DNA from 2 places in the Mesorhizobium sp. B2-4-13 genome. Region 2 is predicted to be linked to the other one. Evidence: riboswitches for the same ligand, from Rfam matches in the RefSeq annotation. Region 2 holds a riboswitch; the other holds the start of a gene.
The links. Region 2 has a riboswitch for cobalamin ahead of FJ936_RS12250 (DUF1636 family protein). Riboswitches for the same ligand answer to the same signal wherever they lie in the genome.
Positions count from the first base shown of each region.

Region 1: linked by a shared signal. The riboswitch ahead of FJ936_RS17305 (DUF1636 family protein) and the one ahead of FJ936_RS12250 (DUF1636 family protein) in region 2 are both predicted to bind cobalamin.

Region 1 covers NZ_VFVB01000006.1:14,186-19,661, reverse strand. The annotation lists gene FJ936_RS17320 (iron ABC transporter permease) at 1-348, opposite strand, end outside; gene FJ936_RS17315 (ABC transporter substrate-binding protein) at 348-1,295, opposite strand; gene FJ936_RS17310 (ABC transporter ATP-binding protein) at 1,341-2,129, opposite strand; gene FJ936_RS17305 (DUF1636 family protein) at 2,126-2,494, opposite strand; cobalamin riboswitch at 2,635-2,842, opposite strand; gene FJ936_RS17300 (LacI family DNA-binding transcriptional regulator) at 2,907-3,932, opposite strand; gene FJ936_RS17295 (Gfo/Idh/MocA family oxidoreductase) at 4,102-5,133, shown strand; gene FJ936_RS17290 (sugar phosphate isomerase/epimerase) at 5,136-5,476, shown strand, end outside.
Region 2 covers NZ_VFVB01000004.1:64,020-69,495, forward strand. The annotation lists gene FJ936_RS12240 (cobaltochelatase subunit CobN) at 1-1,354, opposite strand, end outside; gene cobW (cobalamin biosynthesis protein CobW) at 1,374-2,411, opposite strand; gene FJ936_RS12250 (DUF1636 family protein) at 2,408-2,842, opposite strand; cobalamin riboswitch at 2,880-3,087, opposite strand; gene FJ936_RS12255 (winged helix-turn-helix domain-containing protein) at 3,117-4,316, opposite strand; gene FJ936_RS12260 (NADH-quinone oxidoreductase subunit A) at 4,652-5,017, shown strand; gene FJ936_RS12265 (NADH-quinone oxidoreductase subunit B) at 5,008-5,476, shown strand, end outside.

The DNA of each region.
Region 1 (5,476 bases), on a different contig from region 2:
TCCCGACGACAGTCCGAACAGGAAGGGGTCGGCAAGATCGTTGCGGGTCACCGTCTGCAAAAGCGCGCCGACGATACCGAGCCCGCCGCCGACACAGATCGCCAGGATCGTGCGCGGCAGCCGCAGGTCGACGACGATCTTGCCGACCGGGCCCGATATCTCAGGCTCGTCCAGCCCGACGGCACGGCCAAGTGCCGCGACGACATCGGTCAGAGGTATCAGCGTCGAGCCATAAGCGATCGACAGCAGCGCGAGAGCGACGAGCGCCACCGCACCCGCCGTCATGACCAGCGCGAAGGTCTTGTGTCCGGAAAGCGCGCCGGGTTTGTGCTCTCGGGCAGGATCCATCAGAACGCTTCCGGATGCATCGCCCTGGCGATCTTGCCGATGGCTTCGATGTTGGCCGGTCCTGGCGTCAGCTCGGCATAACGAAGTGCGACGAAGCACTCGTTCCTGACCGCGTCCGTCTCTTTCATCGCCGGGTGCGCCTTGAGGAACTCGAGCAATTTCCTGTAGCCGCCACCGTCCTGATAATCGAGCAGGATGAGGAATTGCGGATTGCGTGCCGCCACCGTCTCCCAATCCGTGTTGCCCCAACTCGTATCCATGTCGGCCATGACGTTGTCGCCGCCGGCTGCCGATATCATGGCGTTGGGGATGGCGAACTTTCCCGCGGTAAACGGTTTGTCCTCGCCGGAATCGTACAGGAACACCCGTGTTCCCTTGACGCTGCCGACCTTGGCGGTGATGTCGGCGAGTTGCGCTTTCCAGCCGGAGACGAGCGTCTTCGCTTCTGCCTCCTTACCGAAGATCTTGCCCAGCTTTTCGACGTCGCCATAGAGCAGGTCCATGGAGGCGGCCGGGCGGCTCTTGTCAAGATGGACGCAGCTTTCGGTCAGCACCAGCGTCTTGATGCCGTGCGGCGCGAGCGTGTCGGGGGTCACGTCACCGCCGGGCTTCATGCCGTAGTACCAGCCGGCGAAGAAGAAGTCGGGCTCGACGGCGACGAGATTCTCCAGCGTCGGATATTTCGGCGCCAGTTCGGGAATTGACCCCTGTTCGGCCTTGAATTCGGGGCCGACCTTGTACCATCCGGTGATACCCGTCAGGCCGACGATCGAGGGCTGCAGCTTAAGCGCGAAGGCCATCTCGGCCATGTTGAGATCATGGATGACGGCCCGCTTCGGCGGCGCGTCGAAGGTCAGTGGCTTGCCGCAGCTGTCGACCGTCACGGGGAAGGCAAAGGCCGTCGAGGCCAGCAGCGAGAAGACGAGGGACAAGGCAAGGCGTTTCACGGATTGCTCCTTGGTTGAGCTGTGTCGGATGGAGGGCAGGTTTGATCAGGACGGTGGTGCGGCGCGGTTCGGATGATCGAACACCGTCAGCTCGCGGTCTTCGGTGGGATGGCGCAGGCGAAACACGTCGACGCCGAAAATCTCGCGGATCAGCTGCTGCGTCAGCGCCTCGTGCGGCGGCGCCAGTGCCAGCAGCCGGGCCTCGTTCATCACCGCGACCCTGGTCGCGAACGGTGCCACCAGCGTCAGGTCGTGCAGCACCGCGATCACGGTCATGCCGAAGCCGGCCACCAGGTCGAGCAGTTCCGCGCGAGCGCGCGGGTCGAGGTGGTTGGTCGGCTCGTCGAGGAACAGGATTTTAGGCTGCTGCGCGATGGCGCGTGCAAGCTGGGCACGCTGGCGTTCACCACCAGACAGCGAACCAATCGTGCGGCCAAGCAGCGGCAGGAGACCGGTCCGGCGCAGCGCCTCCACGACAATGTCGCGTTCCTCGCCGCGGCGCCTCAGGCCGGCGTGCGGGACGCGGCCAAGCTCGACATAGTCGATCACCGCGAGCCGTGGATCCGGCTGATCGGTCTGGCCCACGACGGCGATATGCAGGGCTCGCTCGGCGGGCGAAATCCTGTCCAGGCGCCGCCCGCCGAGCTTCACCTCTCCGAAGCTCGGCCGAAGCATGCCGGACAGCATGCGCAGCAGCGTGGTCTTGCCGGCGCCGTTGGGGCCGATGATGGCAAGACGGTCGCCTGATGCCACCGAAAGGCTGACCGCATGGACCAGGTGCCGGCCATTCGCCATCGCACCCAGGCCGCGGGTCTCGAGAAGCGGCGTCGTCATCGACTGCCATCCGCCAGCGTGCCGGGTCCAGGGATGCGGGCCAGCGTCTTGCCGGCCAGGCGCGGAGGACGTTGTCCGGAATTGCACCAGCCGTCGGCAAGCGAAGCGTAGAGCCTGGCAAATCGCACCAGATCGGCAACGTCGGCCTGCGCGTCGATCGACCCGAAGAGATAGGCTGCCTTGCCTAACGCCTGGAAAGCCACCGCCAAGGGGCGCGCGCAACCCGCCATGCAAGCCACGCCCTCGACCGCGAAACCATGCGCCACGCCAGGCTCGTGATGAGCCGAGAGGCGGGAGCGCAATTCGGCGCACAAATCTTCGCCCGACCTGACGCCGGTCCCCCTCTCGCGGCAAAGGGTGCACACGATGATCTGGTGTTTAGGCTCGGGGTGTATACGATCGATTGCGCCGTCCAACGTCCCGTCACTTTCAAAACTGGCGACGGAAGGATGTTGGCCGATCGGCCGACAAGACCGATGTCCACGTTTCCTCCCGGCACACCCCGTCCGGTCAACTCAGTGATGGCAGGTCTCCTGGCTCACGGGTCTGCGCGCAATCCTGCCTTCCCAGCCTTGCCGGCCAGTGGCATTCCGGATCTTGCTCGCCGTTTACAGTTGCGGGGGCAGCCGCGGCCTCGACCCAAAATCGGTCTCACCGCGTTCCCTTTTCACCCCTCGCCTTTCGGCTTGGGGACCATCACGAGTCGCAGCCTAGGCCGCGCGCGGCGGCGAGGCAAGGCGGCAGTCTCTGTTCTGTTATAACAATACAGACATATGGTCAATCGCTGTCGCGCGCGACCAGTTCCAGCGGCCAGACCTCCCTTATGGTCTGCGGCCCCGTGGGCCCGGCGAAAGCGGGCAGCGAGGCGAGCAGGATTTCGCCGAGCCGCCGTCCCATCGGCTCCAATGCCGGGCGGAAAGCGGTCAGCGCCGGGGAGAAATAGCGGCAGAGCGGCGTATCGACGATGACCATCACCGCGATGCCCTGACCGGGCATGATCCCCATCTCGGCAAGCGCCTTGCAGCCGCCGAGCGCCATCGCGTCATTGTTGAAGATGATCGCTGTCGGCGGATCCTTCGAGCGCATGATTTGCGGCGTCACCGCGTAGCCGCCGGCTTCGTTGATGAAGCCGTCGGCTATCAGCTCGGGATCGATGTCGATGCCGTGCCGCCGCAGCGCCTTGCGATAGCCATCAAGAAACAGATAGCCGAAGTTGAGGTCGAGCGACGGCCGGATGGCTGCGATGCGGCGGTGGCCGCGTGCAACAAGGCGGTCGACTGCGTCGGCGCCCGCCTTCTCGAAATCGAGGTCGAGCGAGGGATAGGTCTCGTCACCGGACTGGCTTCGGCCGAGCGTCGCAAAGGGAAAGCCGACCCTGCTGAGATAGTCGATGCGATCGTCCTCACGCCGGGTCCAGGCCAGCAGCACGGCATCGGCGCGGCGTGTCTCGACGACCCGTCGCAGGCGCTCCTGCTGATAATCGGCGGGCGCGCCCATGACGATGATCAGGTCGAGCCCGTGCTCGGCCAGCGCCGCTTGCAGCCCGCTCAGGAAAGGAATGAAAAACGGCTCGCCATATTGCTGATCGCCCGGGTGGGGCTGCAGCATGAACGCGACGGCATGGGTGGTGCCCCGGCGCAGGTTCCTGCCCGACTGGTTGGGTGAATAGTTGAGTAGGCGGGCCGCATCGAGCACGCGCTGCCGCGTCTCGGCATTGACATCGGCGCGCCCATTGAGCGCGCGCGACACCGTGCCGATCGAAATATTCAAATGACGCGCAAGATCGTGAATGCTGGATGCCAAGACCAATCCCCTTCCGTTCCCGCTAACATTAGCGGACCTCGCGGCCAAGGCCACTCAGACGAACGGCCCACAAATCCGGTTGACATTCTACGCCTTCGGGTGTGTCATCGTAAACGTTTACGGAAAGGCCGTGAATGCCAACCGGGAGGGGTTGGCGGAGGAGCGCCGGATGCTGCACGTCGTCCTGGTCGGGTGCGGAGCCATGAGCAAAACGTGGCTCGAGGCCGCCCGTCAGTCCCCTGAAATCAGGATTGCCGGTCTCGTCGACCTCGACGCCGACAGGGCACGCCAGCGAGCCCGCGAATACGACCTTGCCGGGGCCGCGATCGGCACCGATCTCGACGTCATTCTGGATCAGACCAAAGCCGATGCGGTGTTCGACGTGGTCGTTCCGGCCGCCCGCCGCGAGGTGGCCAATTCGGCCTTTGCCCATCACTGTCACCTGCTGACGGAAAAGCCCCTCGCCGACAGTCCGGCCAACGCCCGCGCCATCGTCGACGCCGCGCGGCGCGCCGGCCGCGTCCACGCCGTCGTTCAGAACCGCCGTTATGTCGCCAATGTCCGGCGCATCCGCCGCTTTCTGGATTCAGGCGCCATCGGCGCGCCGACCAGCATCCACGCGGATTTTTTCGTCGCGCCGCACTTTGGCGGTTTCCGCGAAGAGATGCGTCACGTGCTGTTGCTCGACATGGCGATCCACACCTTCGATGCCGCTCGCTACATGGTCAATGGCGAACCGGCCGATGTCTATTGCCAGGAATGGGAGCCGGCCAATTCCTGGTATCGGCAAGGGTCGTCGGCAAGCGCCACTTTCGGGCTCGGCCGAAACAGGATGTTCACCTATCGGGGCAGCTGGTGCGCCGACGGCTTTCGCACCAGTTGGGAGGGCAGCTGGCGTATCGTCGGTGAGCGCGGCAGCCTGATCTGGGACGGCCATGACGAGGTGAAGGCGGAAGTCGTGCTGCCGGAGCGCGAAGGCCTGATCGACAAGGTCGGGCTGGTGACGGTGCCTCCCCTCGATCCGTCCGACCGTATCGGCGGGCATCTCGGCGTCATTGCCGACTTCGTGCAAGCCGTGGAAACCGGCACCGAGCCGGAGACACGGGGCTCGGACAACATCAAGAGCCTGGCCATGGTCTTCGCGGCGATCGAGAGCGCCGAGACCGGTCGTCGCGTGAACATCGCATCGCAGGAAGGATGACCATGCCGAACCCGCTTCTCGACATCAGGATCGGCACCATGGTGCGGGCCAATCTCGAAGACCCGGCCGCCTATATCAGGCAAATCCTGCCGCTCGGCTTCGAGAGCATCCAGCCCTTTTTCTGGCAGACGCTCGGCGGCAAGGATCTGCCGCGGCTCGCCGGAGAGATTGAAGAGGCGATCGGCGGTGCCGACGTGACCGTCAGTTCGATCGGCGTGTTCGGCAATCCGCTCGAGAGCGGCGACACCGACCGCGGCGTGCTCGAGGCCTGGAAAACGGTGATCGACAACGCCCATCTGTTCGGCACCACGCTGGTCAGCGGCTTCACCGGCCGCATCCGCGG
Region 2 (5,476 bases):
GCGGCAACTCCTTCGAGAAGCTCAAATACTCCTGTAGGGCCAATCCGTCGTTGCTATGCTCCAGCAAATCCAGCAATTCACGCGGCGTTTGCGGAATCCCGTCAACGGCATAGCCCTGTTCGCTCAAGTCGTGCAGCATGGCCAGCACGCTGGACGGCACGTCCAGCCCGACCGCATAGCCGGTGCGGCCAGGGGCGCTGGGATAATCGGGAATGAGGATCGCGAGCTTGCGCTCCTCCCGTCTTGTCTCCCGCAGCCGGATGAAAGCCGCGACTCGACCCGCCACTTGCTCCACCCGATCCAGTTCCGGGCGGTTCGCCAACGCACGATGGCCAAGCGCCGGATCGATATCGCTCTCGGCCTTAAAGGAAATGGCGCCGGCGAGGATGCGGCCGTCGAGTTCGGGCAGCACGACATGCATGGCAAGGTCGGCGGGCGCCAGGCCGCGCTGGTTGTTTTCCCAGATGTCACGGCGCGTGGTGGCGACGATGACCTGGAAGACGGGCGCGCCGGCGCGGTCGAACAGGGTTTCGACGCCGGGCTCGGCGCCGGAAGCGAACGCGGTCGCGGTGACGATCGCGGCGGGTTTCAGCGATGCGATGGCATTTTCGACGAACGCCAGCGACACCGGATCCTTCAGACTGGAAACGAAGATCGGCACTGGCGCCAATCCCCTGGAGCGCAAAGCCTCGGCCAGCGCATCGATCGGGGCGACATCGGCGGCAAGCAGCATCGATCGGTAGAAGAGAATCGGGATAATGGGAGTGCCGCTATTGGAACCGGCCGGCTCCTCCGCGACCCCCAATCCAGCCTGATAGTAACCGGCCTTCGGCACCCTGACCGGGTTGGCGACGGGCGCATCCTGTCCAGCCAAGCCTGCCAGCCTGTGCACCAGCGCGCCCATATTGGCCGGGCCGCCCTCGTGGAAATAGCCGAGCAGGCCGTCCAGTTCGGCGCGCCGCAGCGTCGAGGCTTCGACCAGCCTAAGATCCTCGTCGTGGCTTTCGCCGGGAAGCAGCGCCAGTTTGATGCCGCGTTCGCGGGCAATCACCGCCAGTTGGTCGCAGCCATAGCGCCACCAGTCGTAGCCGCCGAGGATGCGCACCAGGATGATTTTGGCGTGGCGGGCGACGCTGTCTATCCAGAGGTCGACGGACATGGGATGGCGCAGGTCGCGCAGTGCGGCCAAGCGCATAGAGGGCAGGCGACCGGCATCGGCCTTCCACGCCGCAGCCAGTCCGGCGAGATCGCTGTCGGTGAAGGACAGGGCCACGATATCCGCTGGCGTCTGCCTGAGATCGACAGGCTCGGCGAGGTCGTCGAGCGAGGCGGAGGTCGTGGTGAGGATGTGCATCGTGGCCCGGGCCTGAAAATCAGCCGGCGAGGATACGTTCGATCGCCGGGCGGTTCAGCCCCTTGAGGCCAATAACGACGAGCCGCGAGCGGCGGTCGTCCCCAGCGGTCCAGGCGCGGTCATAGTAATGATTGACGCGCGGGCCGACGGCTTGCAGCAGGAGCCGCATAGGTTTGCCGCCGACCTCGACGAAGCCTTTCACGCGCAGCACGTTTTCCTGTTCGGCGGCCGCGGCGACGCGCTTTGCCAGCTCGTCGGGATTGGCGATCGAGGGAATGTCGACGATGAACGTGTCGAAGTCGTCATGCTCGTGATCGAATGCGCCGTCATGGTGGGACTTGCGGTTCTCGATGTCGTCCTCGACGGCGAGACCGAGCCCGAGCAGCACCGAGGGATCGACCTTGCCATGAGACGTCGGCACGATCTTCACGGCGCGGGCGGAGTGTTCGTTGACGATGGCCTTGGCGCGAGCCGAGCCGGCGGCGTCCATTAGGTCGCTCTTCGACAGGATGATTAGGTCGGCGCAGGCGATCTGGTCCTCGAACACTTCCTCGACCGGATCGTCATGGTCGAGGCTCTGGTCCTGCGCGCGCTGCGCCTGCAGGGCGTCCATGTCATTGGCGACGCGGCCTTCCGCCAGTGCGGGACCGTCGACCACGGCGATGACGCCATCGACCGTTACGCGGCTCTTCACCGTCGGCCACTGGAAAGCCTGGACCAGCGGTTTGGGCAGAGCGAGGCCCGAGGTTTCGATCAGGATATGGTCGACCTTCGGCGTCAGCGACAGGATCTTGTCGAGCGCCGGCACAAAATCGTCGGCCACGGTGCAGCAGATGCAGCCATTGGCCAGTTCGACGATGTTTTCCTCTGGGCAGGTGTCGATGCCGCATCCCTTGAGGATCTCGCCGTCGATGCCGATGTCGCCGAACTCGTTGACGATGATGGCGATCCGCTTGCCGCCGGCGTTTTCCAGGAGATGGCGGACCAGCGTCGTCTTGCCGGCGCCGAGGAAGCCGGTGACGACGGTGCAGGGAACGCGGGACAGAGATGTTGTCATGATCGATCTTTCAGCATGTCGAGGGGAGGGATGCGGGCAACGAGGCCGCGCTTGAGGCTATCGGGTCTGCCTCGCCAGGGAATGAGGCCGTCGTTCGAGGTGGCGAAGAGTTTCGCGCCGGTGACGAGATCGGCGCCGCTGGTCGTGGTCAGATCGCCGAACACATAGCTCCAGCAGCCGTCGCGCAGGACCGCGGCGCTCAGGCGGCGCTTGCAATTGCCGAGGCATTCGACCGTGCGGATGCGAATCTTCTCGCCCGAGGCGGCTTGGCGCGTATCTTCGGCCAAAAGTTCGCCGGCCCGGGGATGGGCGTCGGAGCCGGTCTCGTCGCGACAGGAAGCGCAGACAATGACCGTGATGCCGGCCAGGGGATGATCCCCGCCGGACGAAATGTCGGTTGTTTCAGCCGAAAAACTGCTGTCGCGATCCACATCAGGCTCCTTGCCCGGAAAACCCGCCAGGCGATCGGATTCTTGCATTCCAGACGGCAGGTCTCCTGGCTCGCGGGTCATCGCCTTGGGTAGCCGCCTTCCCGGGACAATCCCAGTGGCTTTCGGCCTTGGCTCTTCGCTCACAGTTGCGGGGACAGCCGCGGATTTGGGATCTTCAATCCCGCACCGCATTCCCTCTTGGCTCCTCCCTTTGCCGAGAGGAGACCGTCTGGATGGGATTTAGGCTCTTGCGGGCAGTGGTGTCAACGCGAGCTTACGACACCGCGATGTCGGACAGCGCCGGGCCGAGATCGCCGGCAGGCGTTATTTCCATCCGCTCGAGGCCAAGCCAGCCCTGCATCTGCTTCAATTCCTCGAAGAGTTGAGCCGCAGTCTCCGCCGGTGCATTGGCCTGCGCATAGGCCGCATGGACACGCAGGACACTGGCCGGCCGGTCAGCCTTGAGGTCGACGCGCGCCACGATCCTGTCGCCGAGCAGGAAAGGCAGGACATAGTAGCCGTATTGGCGCTTGTCGGCCGGCGTGTAGATTTCGATGCGGTAATGGAAGTCGAACAGCCGCTCCGAGCGCGAACGCTCGAAGACGACCGGATCGAACGGCGCCAGCAGAGCGCGGGCCTCGATCTTGCGCGGGATACGGGCGTCCTTGTGAAGGTAAGCCGGCTTGTCCCAGCCCTCGACACGGACCGGCAGCAAGTCGCCGAGTTCGACCAGTTCCTCCAGCCGGCCTTTCATGTCGGCCGGCGAGAGCCGAAAATAATCGCGCAGGTCGCCTGATGTCGCCACGCCATGGGCACGGGCGGAAATGCGCAGCAATTCGCGGTGCGCGTCCTCAGGCGTCGGTACCGGCAGATCGAGGATCGCCTGCGGCAGCACGCGCTCCGGCAGGTCGTAAAAGCGCTCGAAGCCGCGCCGGTGCGCGGTGGTGATGCGCCCGGCCCAGAACAGCCATTCGAAGGCGTGCTTGGCATGGCTCCAACCCCACCAGCCACCGGAGCCTTTCTGGCCTTCGAGCGCCGAAGCGGCGATCGGCCCGCGCGCGACGACCTCGCGGTAGATCTCTTCTATATAGGCGGCGTGCTCGCGGCCCCATTTGGCCAGCCCCAGATACATTTCATCGCCTTGCTCGGCGCGCTGCATGCGCCAGCGCATCAGTGGGTAGGTCTCGACCGGCAGGAACGAGGCTTCATGCGCCCAATATTCGAAGACGGTGCGCTTGCGCGTTACGGCGGCGTTGTCGAGCAAAGCGAGGGGATAGGGGCCGAGACGCGAATAGAGCGGCATGTAATGAGCGCGCACCACCGCACTGACGGAATCGATCTGCAACAGGCCGGTGCGGGACAGAACGCGGGCGAAATGGCGGCGGTCCGGCGTGCCGGCGGGGCGGGGATCGAGAAATCCCTGGGCGGCGAGGGCGATGCGCCGGGCGGCGGCAAGCGAGATCTTTTCCTTCATGCGTATGCGTCCCTGATGGACCTGTCTGGCGTCATTGCCCGGCGTGATTCCCGTCCATGCTAGCAGGGTTTTGGCGGCAACCCTGTCAGGAGACAAAAGTGGAGTTAAAAGCGAAGGAAATCAAACAGGAGCGGATGGGACCAGTTTCTCCCGGAATGCCGTCCAGCTCGGTGTTTTGAACAAGGTTTGACTTGCTTCGCTGGAAGTGCTGCGCTAACCCTCGCCGCGTTGCAGCATAGGCCCCTTAAAACGGTTCAGCGGTTAATCTGTCACGCTTCCGCATTAAGGTTCGGTGCTGTAGTCAAAGTGGATTGGCGCCAACGGAAAGCCGCTGCATGAACGCACTTCTCAGTTCGTACCTGCCCATCGTCCTGTTTATCGGCGTGGCACTGGTCGTCGGCCTGGCGCTGCTGGCGGCTCCGTTCCTGGTGGCGTATCGCAACCCCGATCCCGAAAAGCTTTCCGCCTACGAGTGCGGTTTCAACTCGTTCGACGATGCCCGCATGAAATTCGACATCCGCTTCTACCTGGTGTCGATCCTGTTCATTATATTCGACCTGGAAGTTGCCTTCCTCTTCCCCTGGGCAGTGTCCTTCTCGAAGATCGGCATGCTCGGTTTCTGGTCAATGATGGTGTTTTTGGCAGTGCTGACCATCGGCTTTGCCTATGAATGGAAAAAAGGAGCGCTGGAATGGGATTGAACGACAGTTCAGGCACCCTCGTCGCGCCGAAGCCCAAAGGTATTATCGACCCCAACACCGGTAGGCCGGTAGGGGAGGACGATCCCTTCTTCCTCGAAATCAACAATGAGCTTGCCGACAAGGGCTTTCTGGTCACCTCGACCGAGGCGCTGATCACCTGGGCGCGCAGCGGCTCGCTGATGTTCATGACCTTCGGTCTGGCTTGCTGCGCGGTCGAGATGATCCACACCTCGATGCCGCGCTACGATTCGGAGCGGTTCGGTGTCGCGCCGCGCGCGTCTCCGCGCCAGTCCGACATCATGATCGTCGCCGGCACGCTGACCAACAAGATGGCACCGGCGCTGCGCAAGGTCTACGACCAGATGCCGGAGCCGCGCTACGTCATCTCGATGGGCTCCTGCGCCAATGGCGGCGGCTACTATCATTATTCCTATTCGGTGGTGCGTGGCTGCGACCGGG